Regions from separate parts of the Photorhabdus viridis genome, predicted to be linked through region 1. Evidence: predicted binding sites of a transcription regulator. Region 1 holds the regulator's gene; each other region holds the start of a gene.

Region 1 (5,146 bases):
GTGCCGGAACAACAACAACTAGTTTAGCTTTCCGTAAGATTTTCCAGCAACTTAATATCAGCGCAGCACAGATAGAGGGGGATAGTTTCCATCGCTATACCCGCCCTGAAATGGATGCAGCAATCCGTAAAGCCAAGGAGCAAGGCAGACACATCAGTTATTTTGGGCCAGAAGCCAATGATTTTGGCATGCTGGAAAAAACCATGATTGACTATGGTGAAGCTGGTGAAGGCCGTTGCCGTAAGTACCTTCACACCTATGATGACGCGGTTCCTTACAACCAGCTCCCCGGTACATTTACTCCGTGGGAAACCTTACCAAAGCAGACCGATGTGCTGTTTTATGAAGGCCTGCACGGTGGCGTGGTAACACCACAACATAATGTTGCCAGTCATGTCGATCTGCTGGTGGGGGTGGTGCCGATTGTCAACCTTGAATGGATACAGAAACTTATCCGCGATACCGGAGAACGGGGACACTCACAGGAAGCAGTAATGGATTCCGTCGTTCGTTCTATGGATGATTATATTAACTATATTACCCCCCAATTTTCCCGGACACATATAAATTTCCAGCGCGTCCCGACTGTTGATACGTCCAATCCATTTTCAGCCAAAGCCATTCCATCCCTGGATGAAAGTTTTATCGTCATCCGTTTCCGTGACCTCACTCAAATTGATTTCCCGTACCTTTTATCAATGTTACAAGGTTCATTTGTTTCAAGCATTAATACCATCGTAGTTCCCGGTGGAAAAATGGGACTGGCCATGGAGTTAATTATGACGCCATTGGTACAGAGATTACTGGAAGGGGAAAAAATTTGTTGATTAAAACCTAGGATAAATCCAAAAAAACCCGCATTTGAATCCACTTCTTATATTATTCAGTTAAAAAAACAGGTAACTGATATTAGTTACCTGTCGTTATTTTTCAATCAGGAAATAGTATCTTACTCTGTCTCTTTAATTTCAAAGCTGTGGGTAAGTTCAACTGATTTCCCCAGCATCAACGAAACAGAACAATATTTCTCAGCGGAAAGCATGACGGCACGTTCAACCGCGTTCTCTGTTAAATCCTTGCCGGTAACAATAAAATGCAGATTAATAGAAGTAAATAAGCGTGGCGCCTCTTCACGACGGCGGGAAATTAATTTCACTTCACAATCTTTTATGTCATATCTGCCTTTCTGCAAAATAGAAATAACATCAATCGTGCTACAACCGCCAACTGCCATTAATACCATTTCCATTGGGCTTGGTGCCTTATCGCCGGCATTTCCATCCATCATGATCTGATGACCCGAAGACGACTCCCCCAAAAGAGACAACCCTTCAACCCATTTTACCCGCGCGTGCATAAGTACCTCTCAAGTCATTTTTTGCATCAAAGCCTACTCTTTCAGTATTAAACTGGCAATGTGACTACTCCCCGCCGTAAAAAACGGCGAGGCTTCCCACTTCTCAGGCCGCAACCGTTGGTGCAACGGATTTACGCAGGCCTCCATGAGCAGAGACGACGTGTCCCGCCGCCTGTCATTCAACTATCCCTTTTTGCCGGATGTCATGTTCTACCGCGCACTCAGGGCATTGCCAGCGCCGTTTATGCAGCGGCATTTCCGACATCTTGCCACCACAACAATGACACCTTCTGGAACTCGCATACCACTGATCGAGTTTCACCACATAAACGCCTTTTTGTTCCGCTTTGTATTCCAGCCTGCTGATGAAACTATGCCAGCCTGCATCCCCAATGACACGGGAAAGCTTATGCTGAAAATCGGCTCTAGCGTTAGCTACGTGTTCATGGCACCTGACTACCTATAACCGCGCTTTCGCCCGGTTAGCACTGCCTTTTTTCTTTCGGGATAAGGCTTTTTTATCCGCAGCCGCCATGTCAGAATTTTAAATACGCATTTATCTCGTCATGCACTATGGTCACGATCTTATTTTGCATGTAGGTTAGCTCCCCTTATATCGCCGCCCGATTGGGCGACGGTTTACGGGGCAATGGCTAATGAACGGTTTATTATGCTGAAACAATACAAGACAAGACAGAAACCTTTTCCTGTGTTAAAAACAGAAGCAGGTCCGGGTATATGTGGGTTAAGATCAATACTCAAGTTTCAAATTTCAGATAACCTATATAAAACCCTCACCTATCGGTTTTTCAGCAAACTAATATGTTAAGCTAGTGTCTTTATAAGCCAGCCTGACGAGAAACTTTTAGGTTCTCGTGTTATTTAGGCAGCGATAACAACAGAGGATGAAGAGAATGGTTCTCGGCAAGCCACAAACAGACCCCACTCTTGAATGGTTTTTGTCACACTGCCATATTCATAAATATCCATCCAAAAGCACGCTTATTCATCAAGGCGAAAAAGCAGAGACGCTTTACTACATCGTAAAAGGTTCTGTTGCGGTTTTGATTAAAGATGAAGAAGGCAAAGAGATGATCCTCTCCTATTTAAACCAGGGAGATTTCATTGGCGAGCTTGGATTATTTGAAGAAGGACAAGAGCGAACAGCCTGGGTTCGGGCCAAAAGCGCCTGTGAAGTAGCGGAAATTTCCTATAAGAAATTCCGTCAACTGATTCAGGTAAACCCGGATATTTTAATGCGTTTATCTGCCCAAATGGCAAGCCGTTTGCAAACAACTTCTGAGAAAGTCGGTAACCTGGCTTTCTTAGATGTAACCGGCCGGATTGCTCAGACTTTACTGAATCTGGCGAAACAACCCGATGCAATGACTCACCCTGACGGGATGCAAATCAAAATCACTCGCCAGGAAATTGGTCAGATTGTTGGCTGTTCCCGTGAAACGGTTGGCCGTATTCTGAAAATGCTGGAAGATCAAAACCTGATCTCCGCACACGGCAAAACAATTGTTGTTTACGGTACGCGTTAATTCTGGATTAATCAGCGCATGATACTGCGCTGATTTCTCTTATCCTTGTTATACCAACTGGCTAATCGCCTTCTCCAGCCGTTCCATCCCCTGATCTATCTCCTCTTCACTGATTATCAGCGAAGGTGTGAAACGCAGTACATCACTACCGGCACTCAATAACATCAGGCCATTTTCAGCCGCCAGTCGCAGGATCTCTTTAGATTTTCCCTGATACTGCGCTTTTAGTTCCGCACCAATCAGCAATCCCTTGCCACGGATTTCACCAAATATCGAATATTTCTGATTGATATCGTTCAGAAAATTCACAATCAAATGATGACGTTTTTCAACACCATCCAAGACCTCTGGCGTATTGATAATGTCAAAAGCAGCATTTGCAACCGCACAAGCCAGCGGATTACCACCATAAGTTGTGCCGTGAGTTCCCGGCACCATCGCCGAAGCGATATTCGCCGTAGTCAGCATAGCGCTGACAGGGAAACCACCTCCCAGAGCCTTCGCTGTGGTGATAATGTCCGGCACAACATCATAATACATATAAGAAAATAACTTACCGGTACGGCCCATTCCACTTTGTACTTCATCAAATACCAGCAGTACCTGATGTTTATCACAAAGTTCACGCAACCCATGAATAAATGCGGATGTCGCCGGCGTGACTCCCCCTTCACCCTGAACAGGTTCTAATACAACAGCGCAAGTATGATCATCCATGACCGCCTTTACTGCATCTAAGTCATTAAAAGGCACATGAATAATATCTGCGGGTTTTGGCCCAAAACCATCAGCGTATTTTGGCTGACCACCAACAGAGACCGTAAACAGAGTACGACCATGAAACCCCTGATGGAATGCGATAATTTTGGTTTTATATGGATGGTAACGGGTAATGGCATAGTGACGCGCCAGCTTAAATGCGGCTTCATTCGCTTCCGCTCCTGAGTTGGCAAAAAATACCCGCTCGGCAAAAGTTGCATCAATCAGTTTCTGCGCGAGTATCAAAGCCGGTTCACAGGTGAAAATATTACTGATATGCCAAAGTCTCTCCCCTTGCTGCTTTAAAACATCCACTAACGCAGGGTGACAATGTCCCAAAGCCATAACAGCAATACCACCAGCAAAATCAATATACTCTTTTCCTTGCTGATCCCATACACGGCTGCCTTGCCCTTTCACCGGTATAAACTGTGCCGGTGAATAAATTGGCAACATGACTTGATCGTATGTATTTCTGTTTACTGCGGCATGCTCCATCATTTTCCCACCCGTTTTTTATATATACGCCATTCAAAAATGAAATTATAATCACTGAATATGCATAAAAAATCAAAGATGGGCAAATGAAAAAGATAAATAAATGAAGAAATTATTGGTATCTGGTTAATATCTAAGGAAGTTACTCAGTAGCTGATGCCCTTGCTCGCTGAGAATACTTTCAGGGTGGAACTGCACACCCTCCAGGGGCAGAGTACGATGACGAATTCCCATGATCTCATCTACATTACCGTTATGCTGACTCCATGCAGTGACTTCAAATACGGCTGGTAAAGTCTCTGCGGCAATCACCAATGAATGGTAACGGGTAACCGTTAATGGCCTGTTAAGCCCTTTGAACACACCTTGCTGATTATGATGAATAGCAGAAGTTTTCCCATGCATCACTTCCCTGGCTTTTACTACACTGGCGCCGAATGCCTGCCCAATTGCCTGATGCCCAAGGCAAACACCAAGAATCGGCAGTTTATCCGCAAAATGAGAAATCGCAGCCAGAGAAATTCCTGCTTCATTTGGAGTACAAGGACCTGGGGAAATAACCAGATGTGTAGGCGCCAATCGCTCAATATCTTCAAGCTGTAATTCATCATTGCGCTTGACTAAAACATCTGTTCCCAATTCACAAAAATATTGATATAAGTTATACGTAAAAGAATCATAGTTATCTATTATTAATAACATAGGAGTCTATCCTACCCATTTTTATCGCTGTATTTGTTGTCCTGCCAATCCTGCAATTTGTTTATCATGAACAACATGATTTCAGGTAAAACGGCCTAACGACAACGGGGCGGCTATCATAGCACATAAGCACTTGCAGCATAGTGTAACAAAATCAATGACTACTTTTTCCTCAATCAACTTACTCTCATACCGCTACAAAACATAGGCTCTTTTTGATATTCAATAAGTAAGGTAATTGTTATGAAGACAAAATTGATTATAGCATCTTCCCCGTTTTTGC
Region 2 (5,146 bases), on a different contig from region 1:
ACTCAGGTGTTAGGGGCAGTATCAATGGATATGTTGTCAGTAGATTTGACGCCTTGCCCGCAGGCCCAAATTGGCAGCCCTGTCGAATTGTGGGGGCAAAACCTGCCGGTGGATGATGTGGCAGAGATCCTTGGAACGATTGGTTATGAATTGTTGTGTGCACTGGCGGATCGGGTCCCGGTATCTCTATGTCGTTAAATACTTGGCAGGACGGTTTTACTCTGATTGGGGGAGTGATAAATAATAATTTATTTCTGGTATTATTCAGAAAATAAGTTATCGATTTCTCTAAATTAATATATCTGTTCTTCACATATAATCTGTATGTTTTCGTTAAGAAAATTAAGCATAATTTAGACATATAGTGCTTTTTGGACAAAAATACTATGTTATTCTTGGAAATAAGGGAGATGATCTTTTACACTTACACTTTATAATAGCTAATCGCATAATTGTTTTATAGGAAATAGTTAATAATGATCAACAAAGCAAAAGTTCTAGCGGCAGCCATCACTTTTTGTTTTTCTTCATCGGTAGTTTATGCAGGGCAGTGGTCAGTTGGCGTATCTGTTCTGGCTCAGTCGCCCCCTTATAAGGGAGTAAAGAGTGAAGATAAAGTGTCACCTGTTCCAATGGTTAATTATGAAACTGACAATTTCTATTTTCATACTTTAGCTGCTGGGTATTATTTGTGGAACGAACCGAAAGATAAATTATCTTTGGATGTGTATTATTATCCTCAAAGTTTCAGCCCAAAAGACAATGAAGATAAGCAGCTGAAAAAGCTGGATAAACGTCGCGATACCATGATGGGTGGTTTTAGTTATAGTCATATTGAAGATTGGGGAACGTTACGCAGTTCTTTTGCAGCGGATACTTTAAGTAACAGTAAAGGGATCACGGTTGACTTGGCTTATTTATATGACTTTGAAATAGGGAGCTTGTCATTACAACCAGGGTTAGGCGTGGTCTGGAATAGTAAAAAACAAAATCGTTACGAATATGGTATTAAAGAGCGTGAATCACATCGTAGCGGGTTGGAAAAATATACTCCAGGTGATAGTTGGACTCCTTACCTGGAATTATCTGCCAATTATGAATTTAACCAGACATGGTCTGCATTTATGATGGGGCGCGTTGAATGGCTACCGTCTGAAATTAAAGATAGCCCAATGGTTAATAAATCATATTCAAGTATTGTCTGGACAGGTATTACATATAGTTTTTAATTACCCGAAACGATAATACCGGATAGAGACTGAATTCATCGAATTGTATTCAGTCTTTTTTGTGGTTTTTTTTGAGATATTTACTGATGGTCTTTCCGGCAACGAATGACAACCGAAATGCGGGCTGGGCTATCATTTTTGGCAATTAACGGTTTATTGATACGAGCTGTTTCTACACAAATCATATTTTTGTAACCTTCATCACACATGTCTTTCATATTATTCGATAATTTAGCACCGGGATTCCAGCATACAACATCACTGTGATGGTAATGGTGAATTTCAATTGTCCGTTTCAGTGAGATAAGTGTGCAGGGCGCAGGTTGCCTGATAATCACCATAGGCTTCCATAACGCATGTTATAAACAGATTAAAACAAAAGAGCCGCCAGAAAGGCAGCTCTTTTCAGGCAAGGTGATGACTCAGTTATTTAGAGATGTGAGTGATGAGATCCAGAACTTTATTAGAATAACCTGTTTCGTTGTCATACCAGGAAACCAGCTTCACAAAGTTGTCATTCAGGGCGATACCGGCTTTTGCATCAAATACAGAAGTCAGTTTTTCGCCATTGAAATCGTTAGATACAACGTCATCTTCGGTGTAACCCAGAACGCCTTTCAGTTCGCCTTCAGCCGCGTCTTTGATGGCATCACAGATTTGCTGATAGGTGGCTGGTTTTTCCAGACGTACAGTCAGGTCGACAACAGAGACGTTAGGAGTAGGAACACGGAAAGACATACCCGTCAGTTTACCGTTCAGCTCAGGGATAACTTTACCTACTGCTTTAGCCGCACCGGTAGAAGATGGAATGATGTTCTGAGCGGCGCCACGGCCGCCGCGCCAATCTTTTGCAGAAGGGCCATCCACTGTTTTCTGCGTCGCAGTGGTTGCGTGAACAGTGGTCATCAAACCTTCGACGATGCCGAATTTGTCATTGATAACTTTAGCCAGCGGCGCCAGACAGTTAGTGGTGCAGGAGGCATTGGAAACGATGTCCTGGCCTGCGTAAGCTTTGTGGTTAACTCCCATAACAAACATCGGCGTGTCATCTTTGGATGGGCCGGTCAGAACCACTTTTTTTGCACCTGCGATAATGTGCTTACGTGCAGTTTCATCAGTCAGGAAGATACCTGTTGCTTCTGCAACAACATCAACGCCCACTTCATTCCATTTCAGGTTAGCTGGATCTCTTTCTGCTGTAACACGGATAGTTTTACCGTTAACAACCAGGTGACCGTCTTCTACTTCAACAGTTCCTTTGAAGCGGCCGTGAGTTGAATCGTATTTCAGCATGTAAGCCATGTATTTTGCATCCAGCAAATCGTTGATTGCGACGATTTCGATGTCTGAACGTTCTTGTGCAGCACGGAAAACAATACGGCCAATACGACCAAAACCGTTGATACCTACTTTGATAGTCATAGTGTTCCACCAGCTATTTTTTAGTGAATTAAAAATTATTACTAAAGTTACCAAAACCTTGCCAGCCGTCAAGCGGAATCGTGTCAATAGTCGAAAAACATCGACCTTGAGTACACCATTCAGACGCTTTCTATACGGTACCAGCAATCGATCCGCCCATCATTATCGGGGCATAGACAGATATTGAAAGTTAATCGGTTAGATATGCGAGTCACATCACAAATAGTAGGATAAACATCTTCAATTAACCGCTTAAAATAAATTCCACTGATGCAATGTTAATCTTTTGTTATTATCATTTGATTTTATTGAAAACATGAGTCTTATTAAGGTGGTCGTTATGGCTAAAAATCCTGATGTTTCCCTTTATACAGAGCTTACTGATATTCAGCGTCATGTTACCCAGTATGCAGGGACGGAACCGCCATTTTCGGGGAAATTGCTACATAATAAAAAAAGTGGCGTGTATCATTGTCTGTGCTGTGGGCAGCCGTTATTTATGTCTGATACTAAATTTGATTCTGGCTGTGGCTGGCCGAGTTTTTACCAGCCTGTCAGCAATGATGCGATACTGTATCTTGATGATAATAGTTATAATATGCAGCGTATTGAAGTTCGTTGCCGCCATTGTGACGCTCATTTGGGGCATGTGTTCCCTGATGGTCCGAAACCAACAGGAGAACGTTTTTGTATCAACTCGGCTGCGTTAAGTTTTACTGATGAAAATACAGGTGAGAAAACAACAGGTTAGACATTTTTATCATTGACGGCATCGCTGTTAATTTATGTAAGAAAAATCGTTTCAGCTAATTCTGAAAAATAATAATGAGGAAATATCAATGGAACTGGATGATCTGTTATCTGTAATGACGCCAGAAATATATCAACGCCTGGTTCAGGCAGTCGAACTGGGTAAATGGCAGGATGGCGTGCCTCTAACTGTAGAGCAGAAAGAAAATAGCCTGCAAATGATTATGCTATGGCAAGCAAAGCACAACCATGAACCTGAGCATATGACAATCGGTACTGATGGTCAGTTGGTGATGAAGAGTAAACAAGAACTGAAAGCGGCCTTTCAGTCTGAAATGGTGGCAACATTTAAGCCATAATCTTCGCAAGATGGCGATGAAAAGGCTGAGTTTGTTGAACTCAGCCTGGTCTTGATTGGTATCAGAAAAGGGCGCTTTCTAACTGGGCAAGTTCTATCAGGATCGCGCCTTGCGTTTTTATCTCTTTGAATGCGGATTGGCTGTCACCTGGATTGAGGTTAACCCCCCGACAACCATCAGTGATTACCCAGGTTTCATAACCTAATGCCAGCGCATCCAGCGCGGTAAACTTCACACAATAATCAGTGGCGATACCAATAATAAACAGGCGTTCAATTTGTTCTGTTTGCAACCAGTCGTCAAGCTGGGTTTTACTCTGGTGACCGTTATCAAAGAAAGCGCTGTAGCTGTCGATCTGTGGATTTTCGCCTTTGTAGAAAATCTCAATAATGGCCTGCTTGTTCAGTTGTGGATGGAAATCAGCGCCATGTTGCCCCTGAACACAGTGTTCCGGCCACCATACTTGCGGAATACCGTTCAGTATACCGATATCGCCGATCTTCTGACCGGAGTTAACTGCGAAGCTCATATGTTCAGCAGGGTGCCAGTCTTGAGTGGCAATAATGCTGATATTGTGTTTCAGACAGATATCAATTGCCTGATTTGCAACATCAATGACGTGCTCACTCTCTTTTACGGCTAATGCACCGCTAGTACAGAAATCGTTCTGTAGATCAATGAGTAATAGGGCTGTTTTCATCTCTTTCTCGGATTATTTATCGACATAACTTAATTCACCACGTAAATTTTGTTGCATTAAATAACGAATTTTTTCACTGCTATAGGGTTGACTGAGTAAATAGTGCAACTTAGTTAAAGTTGCTTCAAAGGTCATATCGTAGCCACTGATAACACCGGCTTCAGCCAGAGCATGACCGGTTGCGTAACCATCCATGTTTACCCTGCCAGAAATGCACTGGGTTAGATTGACAACCACAATCCCTCTCTCTGTTGCCTGTGTTAGCTCTTTCAATAAGTCTGGATGCTGCGGCGCGTTGCCGACGCCATATGAGCGCAGGATTAAGGCTTTAACCGGTTGCATTAAAATATTGTTCACAACTTGACTGGAAAGGCCGGGATAAATGGTTATCACGCCAATAGGCTGATGGGTGATCTGATGAGTGATAAATTCACCATGATTGGCAGGGGCCGGACCTGTATTGAAGGTTTTGATGTTAATACCCGCTTCCATCAATGGGGAACAGTTTGGTGAGGCAAAGGCATCAAAACCGTCTGCATGTGCTTTGACCGTCCGGTTCCCACGGAACAATTTATTATTGAAAAACAGGCTGACCTCATTAACGGGGTAGTTAGCGGCAAGATAAAGCGCATTCAGCAAGTTTGTCTGCCCGTCAGAGCGCAGTGCTTCCAGTGGGATTTGTGATC
Region 3 (5,146 bases), on a different contig from region 1:
ATTGCGGCCGGCTTTACGCCAGAACCACACATTTTTTTAAACGATTATTTGTTGGCGAGCGGACTTGGTTCCTTGAAGATGTAACCGTGGGATGCCCACCGCGACAGTTGAACTCCTTTTCACCGCACTATGCTCTTTTCAGCTTATGGTCCTTAATACGAGCCTCGCCTGTATCCATAAAATATTGGCATAATATTATTTGAACATTTAAACGTTCAAAAAATCGTGCCAAACATCACATTAATACAATGTAGTTTGCAAGATAACAATTTTATATGTGATGTAAATCACATTAAGTGTGCGCACTATCCGGTTTATCCGCCAATCACACCTTCCTGTCATCAAATAGTACACGATAAAAAATATAACGCATTGCCAAACAAAGGGGTATGGCAGGTACTGTTTTTCATCATGGGTTAATTGGAAGGAAAATGGATTGCAGGCGGGGTTATCCCACCTGCATATTGCAACAAAGTTACAGTGCTAGGAAGAAACCGGCAATGGTTGCACTCATCAGGTTGGATAATGTACCTGCTATTACTGCTTTCATCCCCAGGCGAGCGACGTCTCCACGACGACTCGGCGCCATACCGCCCAAACCACCCAGCAGGATAGCGACAGAAGAAAGGTTAGCAAAACCACACAGTGCAAAGGAGATGATGGCTTTGGTATGACCTGACAGAACCTGTAAACCCGCAGCCGCAACCACATCATCCGATTGCAAATATGGGCCGAAGTTCATAAAGGCGACGAATTCGTTCACAACCAGTTTTTGGCCGATAAAGGAACCAGCAACTGTTGCTTCATGCCATGGAACGCCAATCAGGTAAGCAATAGGCGCACAAATCCAGCCCAGCACCAATTCAAGAGAAAGTTGTGGGTAATGAAACCAGCCACCGATACCACCAAGAATACCGTTTACTAACGCAATCAGGGCAACAAACGCCAGTAACATTGCACCGACGTTCAGTGCTAATTGCATACCGGAAGCGGCACCAGAAGCAGCGGCATCGATAATGTTAGCAGGACGTTCCGATTCAGCGACCAGTGACATCGCATCAACAGTGTCTTGCGACTTTTCAGTTTCAGGCACCATCAGTTTAGCGAATAACAGACCGCCTGGAGCCGCCATAAAGGAAGCCGCAATCAGATATTCCAACGGTACGCCCATTGATGCATAACCGGCCAGTACAGAACCTGCGACAGATGCCAGGCCGCCACACATAACCGCAAACAGTTCAGACTGGGTCATAGTGGCGATATAAGGGCGAACAACCAATGGCGCCTCAGTTTGACCTACGAAAATATTTGCTGTTGCTGACAAAGATTCGGTACGTGAAGTGCCGAGAACTTTTTGCAGGCCGCCACCCAATACTTTGATAACAAGCTGCATAACACCGATGTAGTACAAAACAGCAATCAGTGAAGAGAAGAAAACGATAATCGGCAGTACACGCAAGGCGAAAACAAAACCACCACCACCAAACAGTTCAAACATTCTGGGGGAAACTAATCCACCAAAAATAAAATCCATTCCTTTCTGACCATACTGGATAACACTGGAAACTCCCTCAGACATACCCATTAATATTATCTTGCCTGCGGGAATATAAAGTACAAAAGCGCCGATAGCGACCTGAATCAAAAAAGCACCAAGGACGGTACGAAGTTTAATAGCGCGATAGTTACTGGAAAAAAGTACTGCGATCAAGATCAGCACTACCATCCCGACCAGGCTCATAAAGAGTTGCATTGGAAGAATCCCTGTTCACTTAATAATAAATTAAATATGTCAGTAAGAATGTCAATGTTCACTGACACTGTTTCGGCGCTGATTATACTCAGTCATCGGAATGAACAAGCTATCTACATCACAAATACCCACTGAAAAAAGCAATGCAAAAACGATAAATGTGATGTAAATCACACAAAATTGCAGAAATAATCTGCAATAAGATAATCTAACCATCGGGATGGAAAAATAATGAACAATTAAGAGATGATTATCAGGTAAGCGCAGTTAAAGTTTTATGATATACCACTTAACTATTCAACCCAAATAACTCAACACCGTTACTATAAAGTTGGGCGGCGATTGCGTCAGGAGATTCACGGCGAAGCTCACATAATGAAGCAAAAATCCGGGCAATTCTTTCTGGTCGGTTAGGTTCTCCCTGAAACCCGAAAAGCGGCATATCCGGTGCGTCTGTTTCCAGCACAAGAGAAGTTAAAGGAAGTTCAGCAACTGCGCGTCTGGTTTTTTGCGCTCTTTCATAAGTAATGGTTCCCCCTACCCCGATGTAGTATCCCAAACGGATAAAAACCTCTGCCTGAGATAAACTACCGGCGAATCCATGTACTACGCCGGTACGGGGAAGGTCGATTCTTCTCAGGATCGCGGCCAGTTGATCATGGCTTTTTCTGGAATGAAGTATGACAGGCAATTCACACTGTTTTGCCAGCCGCAATTGAGCGCACAGCAATTCTTTCTGTTTTTCAAATTGAGGTTCAGCCATATAGAGATCGAGGCCAATCTCTCCGACAGCCACCCGCTTTTTATTTTTCTGTTTCAGTAATCGCGTCAGATCGGCAAGATGCGATTCCTGATGTTCATTAATATAAAGAGGATGCAAGCCCAACGCCGCATAAATCTCCGGATAAGCGCGAGCCAGTTCAGATACCCGTTGCAGATTTTTCCCACTCACTGCGGGAACAATAATTTTATCCACACCATTCTGTGCCGCCCGTTGCAGGCTCTGCCGTTCGTCATCATGAAACGGGGGAAAATCAAAATGGCAGTGGGTATCAATGAACATAAAACTACCCATTATTCATCTGTTCTGGCGATTCCGCCAATGCAGTTGGTGATTTAACCAAAATGCTATTTTCTCCACTCTGGCGCAAGACATGACGGCTCAAACGATAATTTTTACGCTCCGCCATACCAAACTTATCACCAACAAATGCATGACCAACCGTCGCCAGGAAATAACGACCGCAACGACGCCCAAGATGATAATCCTTATTCAGCGCCGGCAAACGACTGCCTAATGCACTGGCAGTTAATGGCGCAGGCGGATAGATTTCAAAGATCTGCACATCATCAGGTGGATTCTCAATAAATTTCTGTGTGCGGTAATAGCTTCTCGCATGTTGCTGTAACATCCGTACCATCTTTTGCAGGCTGCTATCCCCTAGCCAGCGTTCCATCCGTTTCATCCAATCAGGCGTGTAATAGAGCTGCGAAGGAACAGTGCGGATCACGACTATTGTATCAGCACCACGGCGATACGCCTCTTCCACTGGAATGGCGTCACTGATACCACCATCATAATAAACGACATCATCAATCGTCACACCATTGCGATAAAGCCCAGGAATAGCACTTGACGCCTTAATCACTTCCAGCCAATTCTTCCCATCAGGATGAAAATAGGTTGGTTCAAAATTATCTGCACGACACGCGCACATATAAAATTCACATCCGGCGTCAAACTTGCGTAAAGCGGCGGGGATATCCAAGGGAAGTTCCTGAGAAACGGTCTTTAAAAACCAATCTAAATCAACTAAATGACCACCACGAACAAAACGTAGAGGGTTAAAGAAATCAGGTCTGGTCGTATAACGGCTGATAGCCCGCCGGGCATATCCACGCTGCCCACAAATATAGGCTGAAAGGTTCTGTGCACCCGCCGAAGTACCAAGCAATAGATCAAACGGGTTAAATTCAACACGCATAAATTCATCCAGCACACCAGCAGTAAAAATGCCGCGCTGCCCTCCCCCCTCACAAACAAGTGCAACCTTTCCAGATTTAATATGCGATTTATATTTATGGGATAATGGATCAATATTTCCCAAAGTTATCGGTATACGTTTCCCCACGCAGTCCCCCAAGAAAATAAATGACGGATAGAGAGCATAACTTGGGAAGTTATTATCCGTCATTATATTATGGTGCTACGTAGTCAATATTTTGATAAAAACCCCTGGTGAGGGCGCATATCCGATTAGTACAAAACAAAATTATTTGAATGGAAAACAACCACCAAATTAGAAAAACATATTATTTTTTTATGGTCAGACCGTTTTGAATAGATTTGACCCCTTTCACTTTAGAGATAACATCCAGCACTTTTCTGGATTGCTGCTCGCTTTTCACAAAACCAGAAATATAAACAACTCCTTTTTCTGTTTTTACCGCGATGCCGGTGCTGTTGATACCTTTTTCCGCCAACAACTCACTTTTAATCTTCGCTGTGATAGCACTATCATCCATGTAACCATCGACGCTTTTCATGGAGTCATCGATTTTCTGACCAGCACTGTCGAGTGCTTGCGTCGCTTTATTTTTAAAAGACTCTTCCGCCAGCACACTACTGCTGACCAAGGCTGTACCCAAAACAACAGCCATCAATGTGTGAGTCAATTTAACATTCTTCATCTTATACCTTCCTTTTGTCGGTTAGATTTCTGAATCTATAAAGCCATCTAAACAGAATCACAATCCGCATTAGAATTAAAAATAGGTTATTACCTCCAAGAGCTAAGTTAAATTGGAAAATAAAAACATCAATACAGCGAAAGACCAAGAAATAATAACAGGAAAATTAAGCAAAGAGCTATAAAATAAGACGAATCTTACCGACTAAAATTATAAATTATTCTTGTGTTACATATATTTTTGTAAAGAAAAAGGCTAACCCATTGTTAGCCTTATAAAATATTAATGCTCCCGAGTCTTGCGGAAATTGACGTCAGGATAACGTTCACTGGTCAGATTCAGGTTAACCATAGTGGGTGCAATATAAGTCAGATTATTACCCCCATCGAGCGCCAAGTTTTGTTCATTCTTACGCTTAAACTCTTCCAGTTTTTTCGCGTCATGGCATTCAACCCAACGAGCCGTTGAAACGTTTACCGGTTCATATAAGGCTTCAACGTTGTATTCACTTTTCAAACGGGCAACAACCACATCAAACTGTAGAATACCTACTGCTCCCACAATCAAATCGTTATTTGTCAGTGGACGGAATACCTGTACCGCACCTTCCTCAGAGAGTTGAACCAACCCTTTCAGCAGCTGTTTCTGTTTCAGAGGATCGCGCAGGCGGATACGCCGGAATAATTCCGGAGCAAAGTTAGG
Region 4 (5,146 bases), on a different contig from region 1:
TCGGATACTCTTGATCTTTATATTTTACTGGATTGAATGGGCTACCTGTTGCAACCAGAGCAGCTCCGTTAGTCCAGTTGATAATATCTTCAGGCCGGGCTTCAACACGGGAAGTTGGGTTGGATAATGGCATAACGATTGGGCGTTCACAGTGTTTATGCATCTCACGGATGATCTCTTCTGTGAACAGCCCTGCTTGACCTGAAACGCCAATTAATACTGTAGGTTTAGCATTACGAACAACGTCGAGCAGAGAGATAGAATCGCTGTTCACATCCCATTCAGCTAAGGAGTCGTTTTTTTGTACCAGTTTGTTCTGGAAATCCAATAAATTTGGTAGTTTATCTGTCAGTAAACCGAAACGATCAACCATGAAAATACGGGCGCGAGCTTGTTCTTCACTTAAACCTTCAGATTTCATCTGGGCGACAATCTGCTCTGCGATACCGCAGCCAGCGGAACCTGCCCCCAGGAAAGTGACGGTTTGATCTTTTAATTGACGACCAGCAGCGCGGCTGGCTGCAATCAGGCTGCCCAGTGTAACAGCGGCGGTTCCCTGAATGTCATCATTAAAGCAACAAAGCTCATGGCGATAGCGGTCGAGCAGGGGCATGGCATTTTTTTGCGCGAAATCTTCAAACTGTAGCAGCACATTGGGCCAGCGGCGCTTAACGGCCTGAATAAATTCATCAACAAATTCATCATATTCTGCACCGGTAATACGCGGATGGCGCCAGCCCATATATAACGGGTCATTCAGGCGCTGGGGGTTATTCGTTCCCACATCCAGGACTACCGGCAGCGTATAAGCCGGGCTGATACCACCACAGGCGGTATACAGGGAAAGTTTACCAATAGGAATACCCATACCGCCGATACCTTGGTCACCCAGACCAAGAATACGTTCACCATCGGTGACAACGATAACTTTTACATTTTGTTTAGTCGCATTTTGCAGCATGTCATCAATATGCGTTTTATTTGGATATGAGATGAACAAGCCACGGGCGCGGCGGTAAATATCAGAAAAATGTTCACAAGCTTCACCAACCGTTGGGGTATAAATGATTGGCATCATTTCGCTCAAATGTGCATCCAGCAGGCGGTAGAACAGAGTTTCGTTAGTGTCTTGAATATTTCGCAGATAAATGTGTTTATCTGCATCATTTTTGAAATCAAGATACTGCCGATAGGCGCGTTCAGCTTGTTCTTCGATAGTTTCAACCGCTTCCGGTAATAAGCCATGAAGGTTAAAGTTGCCGCGTTCTGCTTCAGTAAAGGCACTGCCTTTATTGAGCAGGGGAAATTCCAACAGGATGGGGCCAGAATAGGGAATATATAATGGACGTTTATTTTCGTGTTCCAGTTCCATGAATCTTACTCTTTGAACTAAATGGATAACAAGGTCAGCTATAGATCCTAAGAGATAGGAAAAATATGTACAGCAAATGTTACTTAATTAGAGGTATTATGAGTAAAAATGAGAGATAACATCCAGATTTAGCTAATAAAATGTTACGTTAACTATTTTTATAGGAGAAAATCCTCCATCCGGGTTATAGATATCTACATAATTTTCATAAAAAGGAGCGTTAATATTTCGTGTACATTTAATTTCCTATCGCCGGGCTTGATGCCCGGCAGAGCCGTCGGTGCAAATTTCGTATACGCACGGTTGAGTGTGACTAGAGGAAAAAGCGCATTTTTCACTGAATTCAGAACGTGTGATACTCAAATTTACTACAGCCTAGTGCGGCAAGTGTGGATTGAGTTGCACTTTGTTGGGACAAATCGCTGTTTTTTCCCTCAACTAATACTGCTCTTTCGATAGCCAGACAATCACCACCAGAAATATTCATCAGGATAAGGGCAGCTTGCAATGGGGGTAAGCTTGGATTAAATGCAGCATTTTCTGCATAACGCCCAGGATAGATTTTTCCATTTTTTCCCAGCAATGCTGTACCGCTGTACGAATTGCTGTATGGGGCATGGCTCCGATTTGCTGCATCCAATGCGGTTAGTACAAGTTCATCAGTGGCTTCTAGTTTATAACCATGATTAACCGGGTCCATCAACAGAGTAGTGATACCCAAATCGTTTGGACCGAAAGCGTCTGGTAAATAGTGCCCCAATGTTGAAGGCGCCTGTTTTGGCAAATGTACCTCTAGTTGTGTACCACTATTAAGTTCATTCATAAACTGGCGGCAGTGACCGCATGGAGAGTAATTAACCGTGATAGAGGTCAGTTTTTTCTCGCTGCGTAACCAGGCGTGAGTAATAGCACATTGTTCAGCATGAATAGTTTGCTGTAATGGCACATTGGTAAATTCCATATTTGCGCCGAAGTAGAGATTTCCGCTTTCGCCCCGGGCAATTGCGCCGACATTAAAATGTGATATCGGAGTCAGGGAGCATGCTGCTGCGAGTGGCAGCAGGGCGATAGCCAATGTGTTATCGTCAAAGCCACAGGTTTTCTTGACCGATTCAGCTTGTTCAGCCGTAAGCATGGCAGGAAAGTCGTCGTTTCCTGCATAGGGAAAAAGTGCATCTTGTAGTTTAGATGGCAATTGTGCCCAGATAGAGCGAAAGCGAGCTTGCATAGAATGATCTCCAAATTAACTTAAGATCATTCTAGATGCTCTGATTAGATTTTAAATGTGACCAGTATCACGAAAATAATGAAAATTATGTAATTAAAGTTGGTAATTGAGAGATTTGTATCAAATTTTCAACGGGCAATTAACTAAATAGATATAGCAGCACTGGGAATATAAAAGGGGCGGTTAGTGAAGTAATGATGCCACAGGTCATCAATGCTAATGAACTGTATGCTCCTTCAACAAAATTGATTTCTGTACAACGGGCGGTGCCTAAAGCATGTGATGCCGTCCCCATTGCTAAACCGCGGGATGCTTTGGTTTTCACTTGCAAGAGGTCGAACAGGTTATGACCAAATATTGCCCCAAGAATGCCGACAAAAATGACGCAAGCGGCACTGATTGCCGGGATGCCGCCAATAGCATCTGCTACTGCCATTGCTATTGGCGTAGTGACTGATTTAGGCAATATCGAAGCGGCCATTTCAGGTGTTGCGCCCATCCATAATGCAATAGCGGTACCTGTAACCATAGCGACAATACTGCCGATAAAACAGACACTGATAATGGATTTCCATTGGGTGCGGATCTGGTGCAACTGTTCATATAAAGGGTATGCCAGTGCAACTACTGCGGGCTGGAGCAGATCGTTAAGAATTCGGCTGCCGGCGAAATAGTGTTCATAGGGGATATTGGTTATTAACAATATTGGGATCAGTACAGCGATAGAAACCAATAAAGGATTCAGAATAGGCATTTTGAATCTTAGTGAAAGTTTTCTTGCGGCGTAGAATACAATCAATGTTAATGGCAGTGACCACCAAATATGACTTAACATATTTATTTCTCTTGTTTTTCTTGTTCAGTCTTAACTTCTGATACAGAGCCAATAATTGAACGTTCGCGGTGAACATAATGGGAACTGTAAGCAACAATAATCATAACCATTGCGGTGCTGATAAGGCATGAGAGGACAATCGGTAATATCTGTTGGCTGAGCTGATCGTAATAATTCATAACGCCTACACCGATAGGCAGAAACAGCAGGGTCATATTTCTCAGTAACAGACTGCAACCTGGTTTTGTCCAGTGGGCAGGAATCAATTGGAAAGCTAATAAGACAAACAATATTAACATACCGATAATGCTGCCGGGGACGGCGATGGGTAACAGAGCAGAGATGGCATTGCCTGCCAATAAACACAGATAAATCAGTACAAATGCTCGCAGGTACTGCCAACCTATAATCAGTACTTCACGAAACGACATAACAAAATTCCTAATTCCAGTGAGGAATTCATCATACAATTAACCCTAGGAATGTGCCATAGATCACATTCAAAAAAAGCGGGGACCATTGTTGATCCCCGCTTGTAAGATATATACCCGTCATCTTTCAAGTTGCCTCTTTGTTGGCTGCACTCGCTCACCCCGGTCACATAGTTATCTATGCTCCCGGGGATTCGTTCCCTTGCCGTCGCGATGCATCTTGAAATCCATAGGGTATATTGGCAATAAATTGACTGTTATTTCACCTGCATACCCGGCTGTGCGCCACTGTCAGGACTGAGCAGGAAGATATCTTTTCCGCCAGGCCCAGCAGCCATCACCATTCCTTCAGAAATACCGAAGCGCATTTTACGCGGAGCCAGATTGGCAACCATTATAGTTAAACGGCCTTCCAGGGCTTTTGGATCAGGATAGCTGGAACGGATACCGGAAAACACTTGGCGGGTTTCACCACTAAGATCCAGAGTCAGCTTCAGCAGCTTATCTGATCCTTCTACAAAATCAGCCTGTTTGATAAGGGCGACGCGCATATCAACTTTGGCGAAATCATCAAAAGTGATTGTATCCTGAATCGGATCTTCTGCCAGTGGACCGCTGATTTTTTGTGGTGCGCTGATGCTTTCTTTAGATGCAGTAACCATCGCATCGACTTTATCCATATCAATGCGGTTAAACAGCGCCTTAAAGGTGGAAACCTGATGATCCAGTAGAGGTTGTTCAAGACCATTCCAGGTCAGTTCTGTATTCAGGAAAGCTTCTGCGCGTTCTGCCAGACTTGGCAAAACCGGTTTTAGGAAAGTCATCAGAACGTGGAACAGGTTGATGCCCATTGAACAGATAGCTTGAAGATCCGCATCGCGGCCTTCTTCTTTTGCCACAACCCACGGCGCCTGCTCATCCACATAACGGTTTGCCAAATCAGCCAATGCCATGATTTCACGGATTGCTTTACTGAATTCGCGATTGTTGAACTCTTCCTCAATCACTTTCGCACCATCAATAAACTTCTGGTAAAGCGCCGGATCAGCCAGTTTATCCGCTAGCTTGCCATTAAAGCGTTTATTGATGAAACCCGCGTTACGGGAAGCCAGGTTAACAACTTTATTAACGATATCGCTGTTAACACGCTGAACAAAATCTTCCAGATTCAGGTCGATATCATCAATACGGGAAGAGAGTTTGGCCGCATAGTAATAACGCAGGCAGTCTGCATCCAGATGATCCAAATAAGTGCTGGCTTTGATAAACGTACCGCGGGA

The links. The regulator CRP, encoded in region 1, controls carbon source genes, mostly activating them, when cyclic AMP is high. The targets are predictions, from matches to a motif close to ATGTGANNNNNNTCACAT.
Region 2: the regulator CRP is predicted to act here: its motif matches at 2,856-2,873, upstream of msrB (peptide-methionine (R)-S-oxide reductase MsrB).
Region 3: the regulator CRP is predicted to act here: its motif matches at 1,912-1,929, upstream of ABR397_RS04890 (NupC/NupG family nucleoside CNT transporter).
Region 4: the regulator CRP is predicted to act here: its motif matches at 2,656-2,673, upstream of cdd (cytidine deaminase).

Annotation. Positions count from the first base shown of each region.
Region 1 covers NZ_JBEJZY010000026.1:21,381-26,526, forward strand. Annotated here, with positions in the region: gene ABR397_RS12660 (phosphoribulokinase) at 1-827, shown strand, start outside; gene ABR397_RS12665 (OsmC family protein) at 950-1,357, opposite strand; partial or broken gene ABR397_RS12670 (RNA-guided endonuclease InsQ/TnpB family protein) at 1,461-1,877, opposite strand; gene crp (cAMP-activated global transcriptional regulator CRP) at 2,272-2,904, shown strand; gene argD (bifunctional acetylornithine/succinyldiaminopimelate transaminase) at 2,953-4,164, opposite strand; gene ABR397_RS12685 (aminodeoxychorismate synthase component II) at 4,288-4,863, opposite strand.
Region 2 covers NZ_JBEJZY010000027.1:9,843-14,988, reverse strand. Annotated here, with positions in the region: gene dadX (catabolic alanine racemase DadX) at 1-198, shown strand, start outside; gene ABR397_RS12975 (MipA/OmpV family protein) at 477-1,229, shown strand; partial or broken gene ABR397_RS12970 (D-hexose-6-phosphate mutarotase) at 1,310-1,564, opposite strand; gene gapA (glyceraldehyde-3-phosphate dehydrogenase) at 1,656-2,651, opposite strand; gene msrB (peptide-methionine (R)-S-oxide reductase MsrB) at 2,992-3,402, shown strand; gene ABR397_RS12955 (YeaC family protein) at 3,491-3,760, shown strand; gene pncA (bifunctional nicotinamidase/pyrazinamidase) at 3,822-4,460, opposite strand; gene ansA (asparaginase) at 4,473-5,146, opposite strand, start outside.
Region 3 covers NZ_JBEJZY010000008.1:97,621-102,766, forward strand. Annotated here, with positions in the region: gene ABR397_RS04890 (NupC/NupG family nucleoside CNT transporter) at 476-1,741, opposite strand; gene ABR397_RS04895 (TatD family hydrolase) at 2,043-2,816, opposite strand; gene ABR397_RS04900 (patatin-like phospholipase family protein) at 2,821-3,885, opposite strand; gene ABR397_RS04905 (BON domain-containing protein) at 4,067-4,444, opposite strand; gene prfC (peptide chain release factor 3) at 4,727-5,146, opposite strand, start outside.
Region 4 covers NZ_JBEJZY010000006.1:66,373-71,518, reverse strand. Annotated here, with positions in the region: gene ABR397_RS03635 (NAD-dependent malic enzyme) at 1-1,372, opposite strand, end outside; gene cdd (cytidine deaminase) at 1,716-2,600, opposite strand; gene ABR397_RS03625 (CidB/LrgB family autolysis modulator) at 2,740-3,435, opposite strand; gene ABR397_RS03620 (CidA/LrgA family protein) at 3,438-3,866, opposite strand; gene metG (methionine--tRNA ligase) at 4,124-5,146, opposite strand, start outside.